DNA from 2 places in the Brevibacillus sp. AG genome. Region 1 is predicted to be linked to the other one. Evidence: riboswitches for the same ligand, from Rfam matches in the RefSeq annotation. Region 1 holds a riboswitch; the other holds the start of a gene.
What was found. A riboswitch is a leader RNA that binds a small molecule or an ion and turns the genes downstream of it on or off. The one in region 1 is predicted to bind lysine.
Positions count from the first base shown of each region.

Region 2: linked by a shared signal. The riboswitch ahead of POF51_RS22650 (aspartate kinase) and the one ahead of POF51_RS20980 (amino acid permease) in region 1 are both predicted to bind lysine.

Region 1 is NZ_JAQMYO010000007.1:456,328-460,823, forward strand. Features, by position in the region: gene POF51_RS20965 (alpha/beta fold hydrolase) at 1-404, opposite strand, end outside; gene POF51_RS20970 (CGNR zinc finger domain-containing protein) at 511-1,068, opposite strand; gene POF51_RS20975 (DinB family protein) at 1,237-1,731, shown strand; lysine riboswitch at 1,816-2,001, shown strand; gene POF51_RS20980 (amino acid permease) at 2,115-3,563, shown strand; gene POF51_RS20985 (hypothetical protein) at 3,782-4,496, shown strand, end outside.
Region 2 is NZ_JAQMYO010000008.1:307,100-311,595, reverse strand. Features, by position in the region: gene POF51_RS22660 (DUF2164 domain-containing protein) at 94-345, shown strand; gene uvrC (excinuclease ABC subunit UvrC) at 384-2,165, shown strand; lysine riboswitch at 2,268-2,455, shown strand; gene POF51_RS22650 (aspartate kinase) at 2,686-3,927, shown strand; gene POF51_RS22645 (YslB family protein) at 3,977-4,429, opposite strand.

The DNA.
Region 1 (4,496 bases):
GCCATAGTACCACCGAGCGAATGTCCTCCGATGACAAACGTTTTATTCGGGTACGCCTTTAATACTTGTGTGGCTCTCGTCATATCACTTACAGCCAAATTCAGCGGCATTCGTGCGAGAAAAACATGGTAGCCGTAGCCTGCCAAAGCACGGGCAATCGGTGCATAACTCTCCGGTTTGACCAGTGCTCCTGGATATAAGATGAGTCCCGGCTCGCGTGACTCCCCGCCTTGGAAAATAATCCAGTCATTCGTATCCATGACCGTAATCCCTTCACCACCTTGCATGGCCGTTAATGCTGCCTGATCGGGTTGATAGGGTTGCAAATACCATATCGCCAGACAAATCGCTCCAAGTGTCACCAATACGAGTGCCTGAAACCATTTTTTGCGTGCTTGACTCATCCTACCCACCTCGTTTCCGTTCCCATGTATAGTTCTATATATTATGTCTCAAACCTAGAAAAAAACCGTCAGAGACAAAATCCCGACGGTGTTGGTAATGGCTCCATCAGCCTTTTTCCTTCTGTCGCTCCCGAAAACGGCGCACCTTCATCAGGTTTCCGCACATTTTGTCATCACACCAGCGGCGCACCCGATTGCGGCTTTCATCATAAAACACCCAGCGGCAATCCTCGTTGTCACATATTTTGATTCGCTCCAGATGCTGCGGGGCAAGCAGCTCCGCGAAAGAAGCCGCAATTTGTGCCATGACGAGGGGCCAGCCCTCTGTTGAGCTGGATTGCTTTTGCCCGTAGACGCCCTCCTCCTCTACATACAACACCTGTATATGAAAAGGGGCCTGAGCCAAAACTCTGTTCAATTCCGCAAGGTCGTCCTCTTGGATTCGGTCTCCACGGACAACAGCTTCCAGCATACATCTCAAACGTTCGCGCAGCCGCAAAAGGGAAGCGGCACACTCCTCATTTATCGGAAGCGGAGCGGTTAGCTTGTATGTTTGTAAAAAGGATGACAGCCATTCCTGGTTCTCCAAACGATTTTCCGCACGACCAGAACCACGCCAATCCCGCCAATCACTATTTAAAAAATCGATACAAAACCAGTCCATGTTATTATCTCTCCTGACGAAACCCTACATTTTTCTCTCTTGTATGACTATACAGAATATGGTAATATCTTTTTGTAACTATCGTAATTAAGTTAACTGGTTACACTTTCATTTCTTACTGCTATTATAGCGTTTCATCAATCTGTTTCACAGACGAGGAGGAAGCGTATGAATCGGAAGGATTTGCTTTTGCATGGATGGGAATGTACGTATGACAAGGAAGACTGGTATCCACCCTTAAAAGAAGCGCTTTCCGGAGTATCAGCAGCCGAGGCCAGCTGGCGCCCTGTAGGAGAAGCAGCCAACACGATCTGGGAAAACATCAGCCACCTTCTTTATTACAAAGAACGCCTGTTGCATCGTCTATTGGGCACTGAATTTCCTGGCTCGGCTGAGACGAACGATGATACCTTCATCCCGTCCGGCGGTCCGGATGACGAAGACGCTTGGCAAGCTACCCTCTTGCGCATGGAAAGCGTCCATCGCCACATTCATGAAAAGCTTTCCTTGCTGACGGATGAGGATTTAAACCAGACGGCTACTTATACGCCCATTTACCAAACCGTGATGAGTCTGGTCCTGCATGATGCGTTTCATACGGGACAAATTGTCCAAATTCGCAAGTTACAAGGCTCTTGGCCTGCCAGACGCTCATTTGAATAACAAAATTTCACATTGATTAATCATAAACAATCCTTTATAGTTGATAAATCACATAATTTCATACATGTTATCCTCATCTTTCACGGTGAGGATAGAGGTCGCGGCTTTTATATCATCCTGTACGAGATTCAGAGAAAATCAATGACTCCAGGTAAGGAAAATCCGCCGAAGCTCATATCGCGTCTCTGTGCGATTGGGTTGGGGCTGTACTCGAAAGGGGCAGAACTGTCACGTTTGCATGCCAAGCAAGCGTGGTGAGCTATCTTCAGTGAAGGCTTGGTGGGGATTGGATGATACCGCCCTATGCCATTTTTTTGGCTATGGCGGTTTTTTCGTTTCCGACCTTCCTTCTCAAAAATCAAGAAAGGTCGTGCAAGTAGCTTATGTCACAAAATCAATTGCAACGTGGTTTAAAAGCCCGACACCTGACGATGATCGCCATCGGCGGCTCGATTGGGACGGGATTGTTTCTCGCGAGCGGAGGCTCGATTCATTCCGCCGGACCTGGTGGAGCTTTAGTTGCCTATCTCGCCATTAGTATCATGGTTTACTTTTTAATGACCAGCTTGGGGGAAATGGCGGCCTTCATGCCTGTTTCTGGTTCGTTTTCGACGTATGCCACACGGTTCGTCGATCCATCTCTCGGCTTTGCTCTCGGCTGGAACTACTGGTACAACTGGGCCATTACCATTGCCGTCGAGCTGTCAGCTTCCGCACTCATTATGAAATATTGGTTCCCGGATACCCCAGCGATATTGTGGAGCGCTTTGTTCCTCGGATTGCTGTTTGCCTTGAATCTCCTGTCTGTGAAAGCCTATGGAGAATCTGAATATTGGTTCGCCTTGATTAAAGTAGTAACGGTAATCGTCTTTATTATTGTTGGTGTGTTGATGATTTTTGGCATTATGGGCGGCCAAGCAGTCGGCCTCCAAAATTTCACCAAAGGCGACGCGCCATTCAATGGCGGCTTCATGGCCCTGCTCGGTGTCTTTATGATTGCCGGATTCTCTTTCCAAGGGACAGAGCTGGTTGGTGTCGCAGCTGGGGAGAGCGAAGACCCTGCCCGCAACATTCCGAAGGCCATCCGTCAAATTTTTTGGCGCATCCTGCTCTTCTACATCCTCGCTATTATGATCATCGGGTTGTTGGTTCCATACGATAATCCAAATCTGATCAGTGGCGACATTACGGATATTGCGATCAGTCCGTTTACGATTGTTTTTGAAAATGCCGGATTTGCTTTTGCAGCATCCGTCATGAATGCCGTTATTCTTACGTCTGTATTGTCTGCTGGAAACTCTGGCATGTACGCCTCTACACGCATGCTGTGGAACTTGGCGAAAGAAGGAAACGCACCAAAATGGTTCGCAAAAGTAACAAGTAACGGCGTACCGATCAATGCCTTGATCTTGACTGCGCTCATCGGCGCCCTTGCTTTTCTGTCCTCTCTGTTTGGGGAAGGCGAAGTGTACGTCTGGCTTCTGAATGCTTCCGGTATGTCAGGCTTCATCGCTTGGCTGGGAATTGCCATTAGTCACTACCGTTTCCGTAAAGCGTTTATCGCTCAGGGTCGTGACTTAAGCGAATTGCCTTATCGGGCAAAGTGGTTCCCGTTTGGACCGATTTTTGCCTTCATCATTTGCTGTATCGTTATTATTGGGCAAAACTACTCTGCATTCATGGGTGGAACGGTTGACTGGTATGGCGTCCTGGTCTCTTACATTGGCCTGCCACTCTTCTTAATCGTTTGGCTCGCTTATAAAATTACCAAAAAGACCGAGCTCGTCCCTCTTGAACAAGTAGACTTCAGCATGGATGAGCACACGAAATAATCGAAGAAATAAGTACGGACTTCCGTTATCTAAACGGGAGTCCTTTTTCATGTTTGCCGGCATATTAAAAACTGCCCAAAAATTGCCGATAGTATAGACAAGAAGCCATTGAGATCCGTTTCCTTCCGTTCTCACAACTCATACCAGTCATCTGATATAAGGTAACCAGATCTCCTACCATCACGACTGAACATGAATCCATGTGAGGAGAGTAGAACATGCACATCCAATCGAATACCCGCTACCTAACCCCCCAGCTTTCAACTAACCAACTTGCACCCAAAATGGTGACAGGAACTCGTCTAGGATTGCCCGAGCACGATACAGTAGACCTTCGTTCTCACAAGGCACGCGAGCTCCCTGCTGGTGTCATCGAGCATCATAGTGTCCAATTTTTCTTTAACACAGAGATTAATGAGCGTTTGGATAAAATTTTTGCAGATAAACCACCCGAGGCTCGCAAAGCCTTTGACCACATCCTGGAGCAAAACTTTTTCAACTCCCCATCCACCTACACCGATGAAGAAAGAGCTGCTTTGGTAGAAGTCGGTCTAACCCAAGGCAAATATTTGGCAGACCAATACATGGCTGATGAAAATGCTGCTGAATTTTTGGATACCCTCCATTTGCTCGCTGGCGTTGCCAAAACACGAAAGGTTGACCCTGCAACCGGCAGTGTCAGCTACTTAGAGCTTCCGCAAAAACCACATGGGGCGCCGAGCGACTATGTTAACCCGTCCAAGCTGATGGAGCGGTATGACCCGGAAGCCTACAAAAAAATGCATGCGGCTACCAATCAAACAGAGAAAGTAAGCATGCTGATTCAATTCGTCAAAAAGCTACAACATCGACCAGACTGGATCTCTCAATACCGGAACGAACAAGCTACGCTTCTTTCCGATTTAAAAAATACGAAAATCACTAACCGCTTTG
Region 2 (4,496 bases), on a different contig from region 1:
GAATGAGGCGGCAGTTTTTTTCGTCATCATTCCATGGTACTATAAAGGATAGAACGTATATTCTCTTATGAAAAGGGAAGGAAGCCGGATACGATGCCAGCCAAATTGTCGAGAGAGCAAATGGAATATGTTGTTCATCAAGTACAACGCTATTTTAAAGAAGAACGGTCGGAGACACTCGGCAATTTGGAGACGGAAGAGTTGATTGCCTTTTTCTCAAAAGAGCTCGGCCCCTTCTATTACAATCAAGGGGTGCAAGACAGCCGCAAGCTGCTGATGGAACGGATGAGTTCCTTAGAAGATGAACTGTATGTATTGGAAAAACCAATTCACAAGAACAAATAGATGCATGGCAGATATAGAGCAAAGAGGAGGGAGCAGCCATGAACAGCTCCTTAAAAGATAAGCTGGCCGTCCTGCCAGATAAGCCAGGCTGCTACCTGATGAAAAATGCGAGCGGGGAAATCATTTACGTAGGAAAAGCCAAGGTACTGAAAAACCGCGTCCGCTCTTATTTTACAGGCAGTCATAACGGGAAGACGCAGCTGTTGGTCAGTGAAATCGTGGACTTTGAGTACATTGTGGTATCCTCCGCGATTGAGGCGCTCATCCTCGAGTGCAACCTGATCAAGGAGCACGACCCGCGTTACAATGTCATGCTCCGCGACGACAAGACGTATCCGTACATCAAAATTACGAATGAGGCGCAGCCACGTCTGGAGATTACCCGTAAGGTATTAAAAGATAAAGCCAAGTATTTCGGTCCGTATCCGAATGCCGGAGATGCCTCCGAGGTGAAGAAGCTGCTGGATCGCCTCTATCCGTTGCGCAAATGCCGCAATATGCCCAAGCAGGTTTGTCTTTACTACCATTTGGGACAATGTTTAGCGCCCTGTGTGTACGAGGTATCGGCAGAGGAAAATCAGCGTTTGGTGGATGAAATCAGCCGGTTCCTCGATGGTGGCCACGAGGAAATGAAGCAAACTCTCACGGAAAAAATGCTGCAAGCCGCAGAAAACATGGAGTTTGAACGAGCCAAGGAATATCGCGATCAGATCAAGAGCATCGAAGCGGTGATGGAGAAGCAGAAGATCACGTTCACGGATACGGTAGACCGCGACATTATCGGATTTGCTGTGGAAAAAGGCTGGATGTGCATTCAGGTGTTCTACATGCGAAAAGGGAAGATGATCGAGCGTCAGACGACTTCCTTTCCATACTATGGAAGCGAAACCGAGGACTTTATGTCTTATGTGAGCCAGTTCTATTACGATAAACAAAATGCGCTACCAAAAGAAATTTTGCTCCCGCAAGAGAGTGAACCGGAGCTTTTGGGTGAGTGGCTGGGCATCAAAGTCCATGCTCCGAAAAGAGGCAAAAAGCATGAACTAGTGAAGATGGCTTCCGAGAACGCCCGTATTGCTTTGCAGGAGAAGTTCGCGCTGATGTCCAAGGACGATGCTCGTACAGTCCAAGCGGTACACAATCTTGGTCACATTTTAGGGATTCCGGTTCCTCATCGAATTGAAGCGTTTGACAACTCCAACATTCAGGGAACAGAGCCTGTATCTGCGATGATTGTGTTTACAGATGGTCGCCCTGACAAAAAGGAATACCGTAAATTCAAGATCAAAACCGTCGAGGGGCCAGATGATTACGGCTCCATGCGCGAAGTAGTTCGCCGTCGCTACTCTCGCCTTCTGAAAGAAAACCAGCCGATGCCTGACCTGATTGTGATCGATGGTGGAAAAGGCCAAATCAGTGCGGCTATGGACGTGCTGGAAAACGAGCTGGGTCTCTATATTCCCGTCTGTGGACTTGCGAAGGACGAGAAGCACCGCACCGCTCAGCTCATGTACGGAGATCCGCCAGAGCCTGTGAATCTTAGACGTGATAGCTATGAGTTTTATTTGTTGCAGCGCATCCAAGATGAAGTCCACCGTTTTGTTATTACATTCCACAGACAATCCCGGACAAAAACGATGCTCTCCTCGCAGTTAGATGAGATCCCCGGTATCGGTGAGAAGCGACGCAAGCTGTTGTTCTCTCATTTTGGCTCGTTGAAAAAAATGCGAGAGGCGACCGTTGAAGACTTCCGCCAATTAGGGATCGGTGACAAGCTGGCAAAAGAAATCATCGGGCATCTACGCAAGCTGGACACATAGCACATGTAACTTTTTGAACAACCTCTAAAAAGGAATTGATCCATTTTTAGACTCATGATATAATCCGATTCAAACAGAATAGTTAGCCTCACTTCCATTATGGAGTGAGGTAGAGGCGCGAAAACCAAGAGTACCACCCTGAGATCGGGAATCTGTGAAGGGGACGGGAAAGGGGAATTCGCCGAAGTGTGGAGGGAAACCCGCTTTTCTCCATGCTGGGTCTGCGTTGAACAAATGCAGGACTGTCATCTGCACAATGACCAATTGTCAGATGGAGAGCTATCTCACGGTGTGTCAATGTGAGTTTTGATGGTGATGACTGTCAATCTTCGTTGTCCGCGTGTATTGGGAGGGAGGAACCGGTATGTCGAAACAGTAGGCAGCGGCAGGTCTTATTCCTTGTCGGTGCCTTTTTTGTAAAATAAAATGCAAGACTTTTCCTTATAGAGAGAATAGTGAAAAACCATACGATACGAGATAAATACAAACATTGGATATGAGAAAAAGGGAGAGAAGCCGCATGGGGTTGATCGTGCAGAAATACGGAGGCACCTCTGTAGGTACCATTGAGCGAATTTTACGAGTTGCGGATCGAATTGTCAGCTACAAAGAGGAAGGGCATGATGTGGTAGTCGTTGTTTCTGCAATGGGCAAATCTACTGACGTGTTGGTAGATATGGCCAAGCAGATTAGCGCATACCCATCCGAGCGTGAAATGGATATGCTGCTGACCACGGGGGAGCAGGTATCGATCGCGCTTTTGTCGATGGCCTTGCATACAAAAGGCTACGACGCCATTTCTCTTACGGGCTGGCAGGCTGGAATCACCACGGAGGCGATTCACGGAAGAGCACGGATCAAGCAGATTGATCCAGAGCGGATTCAATCCGAGCTCGGCCGTGGTCGTGTGGTGATCGTGGCAGGATTCCAAGGGATCAGTGACGAAGGTGAAATTACGACGCTCGGCCGCGGTGGATCGGATACATCTGCGGTTACACTCGCAGCGAGCTTGAACGCTGAGAAATGCGAAATCTTTACAGACGTGTCCGGGGTGTATACAGCTGATCCGCGAGTGGTTCCAGCTGCGAGCAAGCTGGATACGATCTCGTATGATGAGATGCTGGAGTTGGCGAACCTCGGTGCAGGGGTTCTTCATCCAAGGTCAGTAGAGGCTGCGAAAAAATACAAGGTAAGGCTGGTCGTCCGCTCCAGCTTTACTGCCGAAGATGGTACGTACGTTGAGGAGGTTGCCAACATGGAAACAGGAAGAGTAGTAAGTGGAGTTGCACACGATGAAGATGTAGCCAAAATCACGGTTGTCGGCATGCCTGCCAAGGTCGGGACGCTCTCCCGTCTGTTCAATACGCTGGCGGACAATCAGGTGAACGTTGATATCATTATCCAAAGCTCTTATGATGCGTCTGTTACGAATATTTCTTTTACAGTTGCAGCGGATGACCTGAAAAAAGCACTGGATACGCTGGACAGAAACAAAAACGAGCTTGGCTTTGAAAAAGTCGATTTCGAGGAAGGCTTGACCAAGGTATCGATTGTTGGCTCAGGCATGATCAATAATCCAGGGGTAGCTGCCGAAATGTTCCGTGTCCTGGCAGAAAAAGAAATTTCTATTAAAATGGTATCTACGTCTGATATCAAGGTTTCTTGCGTCATTCCAGCAGCCTTGACGGAGCTGGCTGTTCGCAGTCTTCATTCGGCATATGGTCTGGATGTCGAGGAAACCGCGGTCGTGCACGGAGTATAAAACATGGATGCTCCCTCTCCCTTTGTTATAGGTAGAGGGGGCATTTTCTTCATGACGCCACTTGTACAGATATACGTATGTCAGAGGAGCTTTCCATTTCGATTTTGCTGAACGCTTCTCTTTCTTTCCATTGCTCAATCATACCAGCAATGATCCCAGCCTCAAAAGAAAGACTGCATCCTAGTCTTTCGATAGACTGGTAGCTAAAAATGGAATGAGTAAGCGAATAGACGATAGTTTGCCCAGACTCCTCCACGACGTCGAGCTGGCCTAATCCGAGTCGAATAAAAGGCATAATCGGGCCTGTTGCAGATTGAATGGGGATTTGGCGGCCCATGTTTTTTCCAATCCAATAGAGAATATGGTTTTCACTATCGCCTAGCAGGGTGCTAGTCAGCGTTTCGCGTAGAAGATGATAGCCAAGATAGGGCATATTCATTCTTTCCGCATAGGGAATGGTCTCTGGCGGCAACAGTGCTGCAAGCTGATCCTTCTCTTTCATATGTGCTTCCCTCCTGTCTGTACTAGATTATGAGGAGGGACTCGCATTCATGACATCTTAATAGAAA